Linked DNA regions of Rhodopseudomonas palustris. The protein of the gene in region 1 binds, or shares a complex with, the protein of each later gene. Links are inferred from orthologs where the notes say so. Each region holds a gene or a part of one and is shown on either strand. Other genes may lie near its edges. The genes, in order: FLL57_RS10840 and dnaG.

Evidence for each region.
Region 2: the proteins of FLL57_RS10840 (region 1) and dnaG are in contact, whole or in part, in a crystal structure (PDB 2R6A), measured with the Geobacillus stearothermophilus proteins. The link is inferred for Rhodopseudomonas palustris from one-to-one orthologs. Residues at the interface, in WP_033016901.1 of Geobacillus stearothermophilus: Ser13, Glu15, Ala16, Gln18, Glu91, Leu92, Asp94, Ala95, Val96, Pro97, Thr98, Ala99, Ala100, Asn101, Tyr104, Tyr105, Ile108; in WP_049624496.1 of Geobacillus stearothermophilus: Lys456, Leu457, Leu458, Pro459, Ala460, Asn463, Ala464, Leu467, Leu535, Leu536, Ile537, Ala538, Gln544, Glu545, Asp548, Tyr549, His552.

What each region holds. Positions count from the first base shown.
Region 1 is NZ_CP041387.1:2,375,104-2,384,297, forward strand. What follows is about bases 3,902-6,836. They hold FLL57_RS10840 (replicative DNA helicase), read left to right. Parts: upstream 3,902-4,588; coding sequence 4,589-6,085; downstream 6,086-6,836. Other genes in these bases: FLL57_RS10830 (SAM-dependent methyltransferase), read left to right, coding at 3,902-3,963; FLL57_RS10835 (hypothetical protein), read right to left, coding at 3,986-4,207; alr (alanine racemase), read left to right, coding at 6,153-6,836. Outside these bases: FLL57_RS10825 (hypothetical protein), read right to left, coding at 1,482-2,276; more of FLL57_RS10830, read left to right, coding at 2,710-3,901; more of alr, read left to right, coding at 6,837-7,400; FLL57_RS10850 (hypothetical protein), read right to left, coding at 7,535-7,789; FLL57_RS10855 (NifB/NifX family molybdenum-iron cluster-binding protein), read right to left, coding at 7,896-8,288; DNA repair protein RadA, read left to right, coding at 8,439-9,194. UniProt on the Escherichia coli protein: The main replicative DNA helicase, it participates in initiation and elongation during chromosome replication. Travels ahead of the DNA replisome, separating dsDNA into templates for DNA synthesis.
Region 2 is NZ_CP041387.1:574,129-577,012, forward strand. It holds dnaG (DNA primase), read left to right. Parts: upstream 1-381; coding sequence 382-2,388; downstream 2,389-2,884. Other genes in the region: rpoD (RNA polymerase sigma factor RpoD), read left to right, coding at 2,648-2,884. UniProt on the Escherichia coli protein: RNA polymerase that catalyzes the synthesis of short RNA molecules used as primers for DNA polymerase during DNA replication.

The DNA.
Region 1 (9,194 bases):
AGCCTGGCGCGGGAATTGGCCCGGTGGCCAGTGCGAGGGCTATCTTCTTGATGTTCTGGGCGGCGGCTGCCAGCAGGCACTGGCATTTGACGGCCACCAGGCCTCTGAAGCGCGCTTAGCGGTGGCCATGGAGCTGTTTGGCGTCGGCAAAGGAACGTTCGACCGTCTCCTTGCGGCGTTTGTAGATGCGCTTGCCCCAGGGCGTTAGACGGTTGGCGTCGGTGCGCTCGCGGGCCTCGGCCCAGACGTGGCGGGTGATCAGACGAACCGCGTTGCGGCTCGACGTGCACGAGGCGAGCAGCGGACAGTCTTTGCAGATCGCAGGATCGCTCTTGTAGTGGCGGTAGCCGGTGCGATCGGTGGTGGAGTAGCTGAGTAACTGTCCCTGCGGGCAACGATAGCTGTCCAGCTCCGCTTCATAGGCGAAGGCCTTGTTCGGCATCATGCCGGGCCGCGGCGGGGTTGGCCGGCGATAGCCGATGACGCCCGGAATGTTGCGCTGTTCCAGGCCGTGGGCGATTCCTGAGGTGGCATAGCCGGCGTCGAGGCCGACGGCGGCGACATCAAAGCCGAAGCGTTGCCGTTGGCGATCGAGCCGGCCGAGATAGACGATCGAGTCGTGGACGTTGGCCGGCGTGGCGTGTGTATCGGTGATGATCCCGAGCCGGCCGTCGACGGTGCGGTGGTCGAGGTAGAAGAATCCCTTCGGCTTGCCTTCGCGCACCATGTAGCCGGCATCCGGATCGGTCCGCGACACCTTGGTCTCCTTCTCGACCGGCTGTCGCTCTTTCTCCGGGAGGGGTTTCTTGCCGTGGGCCGCGCGATCCGCCTCGATCGCGGCGTCCAGATCATCCCAGTAATCGGCCCGCGATTTGGCGACCACTGCGGTGTCGTAGCGGTTCTTGTTGGCGTTGGCCTTCAGATGCGTGGAATCGGTGTAGAGCACCGTGCCATCGACCAGCCCCTTGGCGATCGCCTGGGTCACGATCGCGTCGAAGATGTCCTGCGCGACCGCAGTGTCGTTGTAGCGGCGCCGCCGGTTCTGGCTGAGCGTCGAGGCGTCGAACACCGGATCGGTCAGCTTCAACCCCAGAAACCACCGATAGGCGACGTTGACCTCGATCTCGCGCACCAGCTGCCGCTCGGAGCGGATGCCGAACAGGTAGCCGATGAACAGCGCCTTGAACATCAGCGTCGGATCGAGCGGCGGCCGGCCGTTGTCTGGGCAATACAGCCCGGCGACCCGATCGTGGATGAACGAAAAATCGATCACCGCGTCGATCTTGCGAAGCAGGTGATCCTTCGGAACCAGACCGTCGAGACTGACCATCTCGATCGAAGTCTGTTGCGGTGAGGGTTTGCGAAGCATCACCCATGGAATCAAAACTCCCCGCCAATGGCGAGGAGTTTGTCAGCAGTCTGAGCCCGGCCTGATCGCATCAGGCCGGGCTTTTTCTATCTTCGACCAGGAAGCGAGCGGACTATTTCGCGGCCGGCGCCTCGGTCGAGCCGGTCGACGGCGCCGACTCGGTGGACGGCTGCGGCTGCGCCGGCACAGTCTCGGACGACTTCTCGGCCGGCGGCCCCGCCGGCGAAGGAGCCGGAGCCGGCTTCGGTTCCGGGGCGGACACGGGCGCCGCCGACTCAGGTGGCTTGTTCCCCGAAGGCTCGGAGGTTTGAGGCTTCGGCGTTTCGGGTTCGGCCGCCTTCGGTGCCGGGGTTACTGCGGGTACCGGATCGGAGCGCACCGGGGTCTCGGCAGCCGGCGCAGCGGCTGGCTTGGTCGCACCGGGCTTGGGCGCAGACCCCGCCTCCTCCTTGCCCGGTTCCTTACCCGGCTCTTTGCCCGGCTCGGACGCAGGGGTGTCCGGCTTTGCGGCAGCGGGCTCGGCCGGCTTCTCGCGGGTACGCTTGGCCTTGCCGCGCTTCTTCTCGGTCTTGGCCTCGGGCGCAGGCGCCGCTGCGGGTTCGGCTTCTGCAGCCGGCGCAGCGGCCGGCTCCTCTGTTTCGACCGGCGGCGCGGGGCGGCGTTTGGTGTTCCGGCTACGCTGGCTCTTTCCTTCTTCGGCTTGCTGGGGAGGAGCGACCTCTTCGGGCCTGGCGGCTTCCTCGGCCCCCCGGCGTTGCCGGCGCGCCCTCGACTCCGGACGGGCGTCCTGCCTGCCACGCGCATCGGTGCCGCCATTGGCGACCAGATAGCCGGCCAGCATGGCGGCCATGTCGCTGCTGGTGGTGTAGTGCTGCCTGAGGAACGACGCTGCGGCGTTCGGCGGCACCGTCCGAAGCAGCCCGCGCGGGCTCTTGTGACAGACGGCGCAGGTGCTCGAGAAGATTTGCGCCGAGCTCTTGCCCGCTTCCAAATTCTGGGCTCGGGCGGGCTGTGCGACGGCAACCCCGAGCACGAGCAATACCGCTACCGAACTGAGCGATCGGCTTACCATTTAGCCCTCCGATGCAAAAAATCACCGCAGCCGCGGCGGTGACCTTTTAGCGAATTGTGAGATGATTGGAAGCGCAGAGATGGAACATCACGGTGCATGAAATGAGGCAGCAGCTCAGCCTCACGCTCATGTCACTAATGATACCTGCGATGCTTGACTATACTTCGATCGCGGTGCTTGCGGCGACGCGACAGGAACAAGCCGCAAGGCCAGTGTTGTAGCAGTCGAGGCGCTGCTCAGGGTCGGCGCCCGAGAGCGAGGCCTGCCGATGGACGGATTGTTTCGTCTGCTGCTGAGCCGCTTCATTCAACGCGGCACCATCGTCTTCACCACCGCGAGCGGCACCACATTTACTTGCGGAGACGGCACCGGAGAGCCGGTGCACGCACGGCTGACGAGCGCCGCGGCACAACGTCGCCTGCTGCGCGATCCGGAGCTCGCCCTGGGCGAGATCTACATGGACGGCGGCCTCGTGATGCAGCACGGCACGATCGCCGACCTGCTCGCTGTGGCAATGGATCAGCCTGACTGGACACCGGACTGGGCGAGATTTCACGGGCTGGTCCGCTACTGGGCCAGGACGCTGCACCAGTTCAACCCGCGCGGCCGATCGCGCGACAATGTCGCACGTCACTACGATCTCGACGGCCGGCTGTACGCGCTGTTTCTGGACTCCGACAGGCAATACAGTTGCGGCTATTTCGAAACGCCCGACGCCAGCCTCGATGACGCTCAACTCGCCAAGAAGCGGCATATCGCCGCCAAGCTGCTCGCCGCCCCGCGGCAGCGGGTACTCGACATCGGTTCGGGCTGGGGCGGCTTGGCACTGTATCTGGCGGAGACTTGCGGCGCAGACGTTACCGGCGTGACGCTGTCGCAGGAGCAGCTCCAGGTCTCCAACGCCCGCGCGGCCGAGCGCAGCCTTGCCGGTCGGGCCCGCTTCATGTTGCAGGACTATCGCGACGTCCCCGGCGGCCCGTTCGACCGCATCGTCTCCGTAGGCATGTTCGAGCACGTCGGCGTCGCACATTACGACGCCTTCTTCCGACGCTGTGCCGAATTGCTCGAGCACGACGGCGTGATGCTGCTGCATTCGATCGGCCGCTCCGAAGGGCCCGGCTTCACCAATCCGTGGATCGCCAAGTACATCTTCCCCGGCGGCTATCTGCCCGCGCTGTCGGAGGTGCTGCCGGCGATCGAGCGCGCCGGATTGTTGGTCTGCGACATCGAGATCCTGCGGCTGCATTACGCCGAAACGCTGAGGGCGTGGCGCGAGCGCTTCCTGGCCCGTCGCGAGGAAGCGGAGCGGCTGTACGACGCCCGTTTCGTCAGGATGTGGGAGTTCTATCTGGCGGCTGCGGAAATGTCGTTTCGCAAACAGAACACCATGGTGTTCCAGATCCAGCTCACGCGGCGCCAGGGCGTGGTGCCGATCACGCGAGACTATATCGCTGCGGAAGAGCGGCGGCTGGCGTCGATCGAAAACGAGCGTCCACCGCGGCTGCAACTCGCCGGCGAGTAAGAGCGCCGGCCGGCATCATGCGCTAGCTGCAGTTCACCAGTCGGCGGCAACCTTCCCGATCCGCTTCTTGCGGCAGCGGCCGTGCCAGATGGGCCTGCGCAGCGCACACCAACGCGCTGTCGGACAACCTGTGCTCGGCCTCTTCGGCCGATGCGCGCTCGAAGGAGTCGATCAGCAAGTTCAGCCAATCGCGATCGGAGTGGTGGTGGCAATACTGCTGTGCCATCTGCGCTGTGTCCATCATCCGAGGTGATCCGCGAGCGGCTGCGGAGTCCTCGACGCTCTTGCCCTGTGTCGCGTCACCTTGTTGGAGCTTCCCACAATGTGGGCGCCTCGATGATCGCGTCTTCCGCTATCCTCGCCGAAAATTCTTACGAATCCCCGACCGGAGCGGTTCGATCTGTCTCGACCGTTCATTTTGAACTGTCGCCGGACAACGGCAGAAGGTTCAAGCCTTCCGCCGCCGCGGCCGGAACGCGTCAAGCACGGGGTACGGCCGCTCCAGCGGTCATCCACACTCTTGTCGCGCTGGTGCATAACGCGCGAATGCGGCTTTCGCTCCCGCCGAAATCGGCGCTTTAGTCGCGCCCCGCATCCGACAAATTCGACCCGATATTCGAGAGCTATGGCCGCAACCGATTCGAACGTTCTGAAGCTTGCGCCGGAACCCGGCGTGCCGGCATACCGGACCGCGCCCCACAACATCGAGGCCGAGCAGGCCCTGCTGGGCGCGATCCTGGTCAACAACGATGCGTTCTATCGGGTGTCGGACTTTCTCGAGCCGAAACATTTCTTCGAGCCGATCCATCAGACCATCTTCGAAACCGCGGCCAGCATCATCCGAGCCGGCAAGATCGCGACCCCGGTCACGCTGAAGACGTTCCTGGCGGCCGATCTCGATCTCGGCGGCCTCACGGTCGCGCAGTATCTGGCGCGGCTTGCCGCCGAAGCCACCACCATCATCAACGCCCAGGACTATGGGCGGACGATCTACGAGTTGTCGCTGCGCCGTGATCTGATCGGCATCGGCACCGACATGGTCAACGTCGCCTACGACGCTCCGGTCGACTTCGCCCCGCGCAATCAGATCGAGGACGCCGAGCGCCGGCTGTATGAGCTGGCGGAATCCGGCCGCTACGACGGCGGTTTCCAGAAATTCTCCCAGGCGCTGACCACCGCCGTAGACATGGCGGCGAAGGCGTTCCAGCGCGACGGCAAGCTGTCCGGCATCTCCAGCGGACTGCGCGACCTCGACACCCGGATGGGCGGCTTGCAGCACTCCGACTTGATCGTGCTCGCAGGGCGCCCCGGTATGGGCAAGACCGCGCTGGCCACCAACATCGCCTACAATGTCGCCAAGGCCTATCGCGGCGAGGTGCAGCCGGACGGCTCGACCAAGACCGTCAACGGCGGCATCGTCGGCTTCTTCAGTTGCGAAATGTCGGCCGAACAGCTCGCGACCCGTATTCTCGCCGAGCAGGCCGAGATCGCCTCGAGCAAGATCCGCCGCGGCGGCATCTCGGAAGCCGACTTCGACAAGATCCGCGACGTTTCGATCGAGTTGCAGTCGCTGCCGCTGTTCGTCGACGAAACCGGCGGCCTGTCGATCGCGCAGCTCACCGCCCGCGCCCGCCGCCTGAAGCGGCAGAAGGGCCTCGACATGCTGGTGGTCGACTACATCCAGCTCTTGCAGGGCTCGAGCAAGAAGGGCGACAACCGCGTCCAGGAAGTCACCGAGATCACCACCAGCCTCAAGGCGCTGGCGAAGGAATTGAACATCCCGGTCATCGCGCTGTCGCAGCTTTCGCGTCAGGTCGAATCCCGCGACGACAAGCGACCGCAGCTCGCGGACCTGCGTGAATCAGGTTCGATCGAGCAGGACGCCGACGTGGTGATGTTCGTGTACCGCGAAGAATACTATCTGCAGAACAAGGAGCCGCGGCCGGGCACTCCCGAACATGAGAAGTGGGCGACCGACATGGAGCTGGTCCACGGCAAGGCCGAAGTGATCATCGCCAAGCAGCGTCATGGTCCGACCGGCACCGTCGATCTGCAGTTCGAAGGTCAGTTCACCCGCTTCAGCGATCTCACCGACGACAGCCACCTGCCGGAACGTATTTGACGCCGGAGCGGACCTGAGCCGCGCCGGCTGCCGTTGAACGGGCCGCAGGCAAAGCATAAGGTGCGCCATGCACATCCTCCCCGATCCGAACGCTACCGTTGCCGAGTTGTTGACACCGGAGGCGGGAAAAGCCGCCGAGTTCGCCGCGGCCACCGCGGCCGCTTCCGGCATTCTCACCATCGATCTCGACGCGCTGGTTGCGAACTGGCGCAAGCTCGAAAAGACCGCGGTGCCGTCGGAATGCGCCGGCGTGGTCAAGGGCGACGCTTATGGCTGCGGCGCCGGCCCGGTGGTCAAGGCTCTGCTCGGCGCGGGCTGCAAGACGTTCTTCGTGGCGACGCTCGGCGAAGCCCGCGCAGTGCGCGAGGTCGCACCGGAGGCGACACTCTACGTCCTCGACGGGTTCTTTCCGTATTCCGGCGACGAATTCGCCAGGCTGAACTGCCAACCGGTGATCGGCGATCTGTACGAACTGGCCGAATGGGACGTGTTCTGCCGCCGCACCGGCTGGCGCGGCGGCGCGGCCCTGCACATCGACACCGGGATGAGCCGGCTCGGCCTGACGATCACCGAGGCGCAAGGCATCGTGCCGCGGATCGTCGCCGGCGACCACGGCATCACGCTGGTGATGAGTCACCTCGCCTGCGCCGATCTCGTCAATCATCCGCTGAACGCCAGGCAGGTGACCGCATTTCGCGAAATCGCCGGTCAGTTCACCGGCGTATCGGCGTCACTGTCGGCGTCTTCGGGGATCTTCCTCGGCCCGCAATTCGCGTTCGATCTGGTGCGCCCCGGCGCGGCGCTGTACGGCATCAATCCCACGCCGGAAGCCGACAATCCGATGCAGCCGGTGGTCGACCTGAAGGCGCGGATCGTGCAGGTCCGCAGCGTCGAGCGCGGCGACACCGTCGGCTACGGCGCGACCTGGAGCGCACGGCGCCCGAGCAAAATCGCGGTGCTGTCGGCCGGTTATGCGGACGGTTATTTCCGGGCCGCCGGCTCCAGCGACGGCACCCGCGGCGCCGAGGTGATCATCGCCGGCGAACGCTGCCCGATCGCCGGCCGCATCTCGATGGACCTGCTCGCGGTCGACGTCACCGACCTGCCCGCCAACGCCGCCCGGCGCGGCATGATGGCGACCCTGATCGGCGACGGCATCACCGTCGACGAACTCGGCCATCACTTCGGCACGATCGGCTACGAAGTGCTGACCAGTCTCGGACCGCGCTACACCCGGATCTACAAGGGCGGCGACGCCAAGCCGGAGAACAAGCCTGCCGAGGGTGACGGCCTGCCCACCGCCTCGGCCGGCTGAGTCCCAAGCACGAACTCTCAGCGGCATTGCGAGGAGCGCAGCGACCAAGCGATCCCGAGCGCAGTCCACCGCGTCGGTTGGGTGCTTCGCTGCGCTCGCGATGACGAAGCCTGTCACCGGATCGGCCAGCCGGCTCAATCCTCGTGGACCAAAAACAGAAATCCGGTGATCGCCGCCATGAAGGCGAACGAACCGGACACACCGACCACGAAGACGATCCGCACCAGGGTCGGCGCTTCGCTGGTGGCGATCACGCCCGACAGGCCGAAGTAATTGTTGTACAGCACGATGCCCGCGAACAGCGCCCCGAACGCTGCGCCCATCGCGAAATGGCCGGCGACCTGCCGCCACTTCCGCCGCTCGTAGTCCCGATGTCTGTCGTCTCGCATAGCGGATTGAACGTAGCCGAGCGGCGGCCGTTCCGGAAGCGTCCCCGGGGGCGGATCATTGCGGCGGTGGTGATGCTCCCTCCGCCGGCGCCGCGCGCCCCGAAGCTCAGTGACGCGCGAACAGATCGCGCAATCGGCACAGCGTGGTGGTGATGTCGAAACTCTGATCGGGCAGATCTTCGCCCTTGATGATCAGATCGATCGCGGTCGCCGGGTCGGTCTCGCCGGTCAGCAGCACGTCGGCGCCGCGCTTCTTCATGTGGCGGACGTAGCCGTCGCCAGCGCTCCCGGCCACGATCAGTTCGACTCCGTCGAGCGGATGCGGGCCGTCGTCCTTGAAGTAATGGGGAAGCTGCTCCTTCACCAATTCGATCCGAGCCGGTGCCGGCAACGGCTCGCCGGCGCTGTGTCCGGCCAGATCATAGACCAGCCAGCGCGGCGCCTGCCCGGCGTGGCCGCTGATGGTGAGCCAATCCTTGGTTGGAATGGCGATTTTCATGTCCTCACTTCCCCAAATACGCCCCGGGCGGGCGCCCGGAGTCCACCGCATTCTCGAACAAACTTCGGTGTCTGTCTGCTGGACCGTTGACGAACAGAACAAAATGTGAACATCAAGAATGTATCTGTCCCCGGTCCACCCGAGCACGCGATGGCCAAAGCCACCTCCTCCTTCGTCTGTCAGAACTGCGGCGCGGCGTTCAATCGCTGGCAGGGCAAATGCGAGGCGTGCGGCGAGTGGAATACGCTGGTCGAAGAGGCCGGCGACAACGCGGTGCCGGTGTCGATCCGCGCCAAGCGCCGCGGCCGGACGTTCAAGCTGGAGTCGCTGGCCGGCAAGAGCAACGACGCGCCGCGGCTGCCGTCGGGCATGGCCGAACTCGACCGCGTCACCGGCGGCGGCTTCGTGCGCGGCTCGGTGCTGCTGGTCGGCGGCGATCCCGGCATCGGCAAATCGACGCTGCTGACCCAGGCCACCAGCCTGATGGCCAAGGCCGGACATCGCACCGTGTACATCTCCGGCGAAGAAGCGATCGCGCAGGTCCGGCTGCGCGCCGAACGGCTGGGCCTCGCCTCCGCACCTGTCGAACTCGCCGCCGAGACCTCGGTCGAAGACATCATCGCGACGCTGTCCGAAGGCGCGACGCCGAAGCTGATCGTGATCGATTCAATTCAGACGATGTGGACCGACACGGTGGAGTCGGCGCCGGGTACGGTGACCCAGGTCCGCGCCTCGGCGCAGGCGCTGATCCGCTTCGCCAAGAAGACCGGCGCGGCGATCATCCTGGTCGGCCACGTCACCAAGGACGGCCAGATCGCCGGCCCCCGCGTGGTCGAGCACATGGTCGACGCGGTGCTGTCGTTCGAGGGCGAAGGATCGCAGCAGTTCCGGATCCTGCGCTCGGTG
Region 2 (2,884 bases), 1.8 Mb from region 1 along the record:
TCCCCCGACTCCCCTGCGTGATGCAGGGTGCGGCAGTTCAATCCCGCTTGCGCGGTGCAGCAATGAGCTGGATCAAACCCGCTCCGCTTGCGAATTGTCGCGGGTTTACAAGGGTATTGCTCATGCCGCAATGCGAAATATTGCGAGGTGATGACACGCGTGTGCAACCGCGTTGGTACACGCAAATACAACTACCGGTTCAGCAGGACGTCGTCTTGCACGCGGCCTTCCGCCTGAACGGACCTTTTTTAACGGCCCGGACCGGTGGATAGCTTGGACAAGTCAGGCCCCTCTATCCCACGCTGAGCTGCAGCCTATATCGATGGTCGGTTGGCGCCGTAGCTGCGCGCCGTTCCTGAAGCCCTTCAACCTCGCGAGCCCATGCGCTTCTCGCCGCAGTTCCTCGACGATCTGAAAGCCCGGCTGTCGGTGTCGGAGGTGGTCGGCCGTCGCGTCAAGCTGAAGAAGGCCGGGCGGGAGTGGAAGGGGCTGTCGCCGTTCCAGCAGGAGAAGACGCCGTCATTCTTCGTCAATGACGAGAAACAGGCGTGGTTCGACTTCTCCTCGGGCAAGAATGGCTCGATCTTCGATTTCGTGATGCTGACCGAGGGCGTCGACTTCCCCGAAGCGGTCGAGCGGCTGGCGGCGATGGCCGGCGTTGCGCTGCCGGTGCAGACGCAGGAATCCGCGCGCCAGGAGCTGCGCCGCAAATCGCTGTACGACGTGATGGAGCTGGCGGCTAATTACTTCGCCGACAATCTCGCCTCGCGCGCCGGCGCCCGCGCCCGCGGCTATCTGGCCGACCGCGCGATTCTGCCGGGCACACAGGTCAAGTTCCGGCTCGGATATGCGTCGAACGAGCGCTTTGCGCTGAAGGAGCATCTCGGCAAGCACGGCGTGCCGGTGGCCGACATGATCGAAGCGGGACTGTTGTCGGCGGGCCCTGATATTCCGGTGCCGTTCGACAGGTTCCGCGACCGGGTGATGTTTCCGATTCTGGATCTGCGCGGCCGGGTGATCGCGTTCGGCGGCCGCGCGCTGGAGAAGGATGTCGCAGCGAAGTATCTGAACTCGCCCGAGACGCCGCTGTTTCACAAGGGCGACAACCTCTACAACCACGCGCCCGCGCGCAAAGCCGCGCATGAAGGCGGTTCGGTGATCGTGGTCGAAGGCTATGTCGACGTCATCGCGCTGGTCACGGTTGGTTTCCCCGCAACCGTCGCGCCGCTCGGCACCGCGCTGACCGAGGCGCAGCTTCAGCACCTCTGGAAAATGGCCGACGAGCCGATCCTGTGCTTCGACGGCGACCGCGCCGGCCAGAAGGCGGCGTATCGCGCCGCCGATCTGGCGCTGCCGCATCTGAAGCCCGGCAAGAGCCTGCGCTTTGCGCTGCTCCCCGAAGGACAGGATCCCGACGATCTCGCCCGCGCCGGCGGCCGGCTCGCGGTCGACGAAGTGATCAGCGCGGCACGGCCGCTCGCCGACATGCTGTGGGCGCGCGAGGCCGAAGGCGGGATGTTCGCCACCCCGGAGCGGCGCGCCGCGCTGGAGGCGCGGATCAACGAGCTGTCGAACGGCATCCGCGACGAGATCGTGCGCCGGCACTATCGCCAGGATCTCACCGACCGTCTGCGCGCGGCGTTCGCGCCCGCGGGCGGCTATGGCGGATTCGGTGGCGGCTTCCGCGGTGGCGGCGGCGGTGATTCGGGGCGGCGGTTCGCCCCGCGCGGCGGTTTTCCACAGGGGGGCGGCCGATTTGCCCCGCGCGGGCGTCCGGGACAACCGGCGCCAACGCTCGGCCGGGGCCCCTACCAGATTGCCAGCCCGGACCTGATTTCGAGCCCGATCATGCGCGGCCAGCGCTCGGCGATGTCGCGCCGCGAGGCCTTGATCCTGATCTCGCTGCTCAATCATCCCTGGTTGCTCGACGACCATCTGGAGGAAATCGCCGCGCTGGAATTCGCCCATCCGGAGGCGCACCGGCTGCGGGCGGCGATCATCGCCGCCTTCGCCCAGCATCACCACCGCGGCGACGATCCGGCCGGTCAGGCCGAAAAGCTCCGCGCAGATTTGGTTAAGGCAGGCTTATCCGAGCAATTGCAAAGGGTTGAGCGGGCGATCACGACCTCGGCGGTGTGGGCGGTCGGTCCTGCGGCGGCGCGCGAGGACGTCCTTTCGACGTGGCAGCAACTCGTTGCCTTGCATCGACAATCCCACTCCTTACTTAGGGAATTGAAGGATGCCGAGCTGGCCTTGGGTGACGACGGCAGCGAGGCGAACATGCAGTGGCTGAACGACGTCAAGGCGCGCCTGGCGCAGGTCGAGGGCACCGAGGCGCTGATCGAGGGATTCGGCGAATCCTCCGGCCGGTTCCAGCGCAGCGTGTGAGACGGTCGCGCGAGGCCCGGGACGGTGGAACGAGTCGAAAAGACTCGCCAATCCCGGGAATTGGCTGCAAAAACAGGGTTAGTAAGGGCTTAACGCCATTCCGGTAGAAGGCCTTCGGGCGACCAATTTGGGTGACCAGCGACGGGATCGTGTAGGGGTGGCGCAGGTGGGCGCCGCCCTTTGTGCGTCTCTCCCGATCAGGCAAGTTTTCATGGCGGCGCGGTGACGCCTCGTCCGTGAGCGCGTTCAGGAGCAGTGGATGGCCAGCAAGGCAAAGACGGTTCAGGTGCAGGACAAGGACAAGGACGACAAGGTGGACGCGCCGGAGAAGGACTCCGTCGACGCTCCCTCGCCGCTCCTCGACCTGTCGGACGCGGCCGTCAAGAAGATGATCAAGCAGGCCAAGAAGCGCGGCTTCGTCACCTTCGATCAGCTCAACGAAGTGCTGCCCTCCGACACCACGTCGCCGGAGCAGATCGAAGACATCATGTCGATG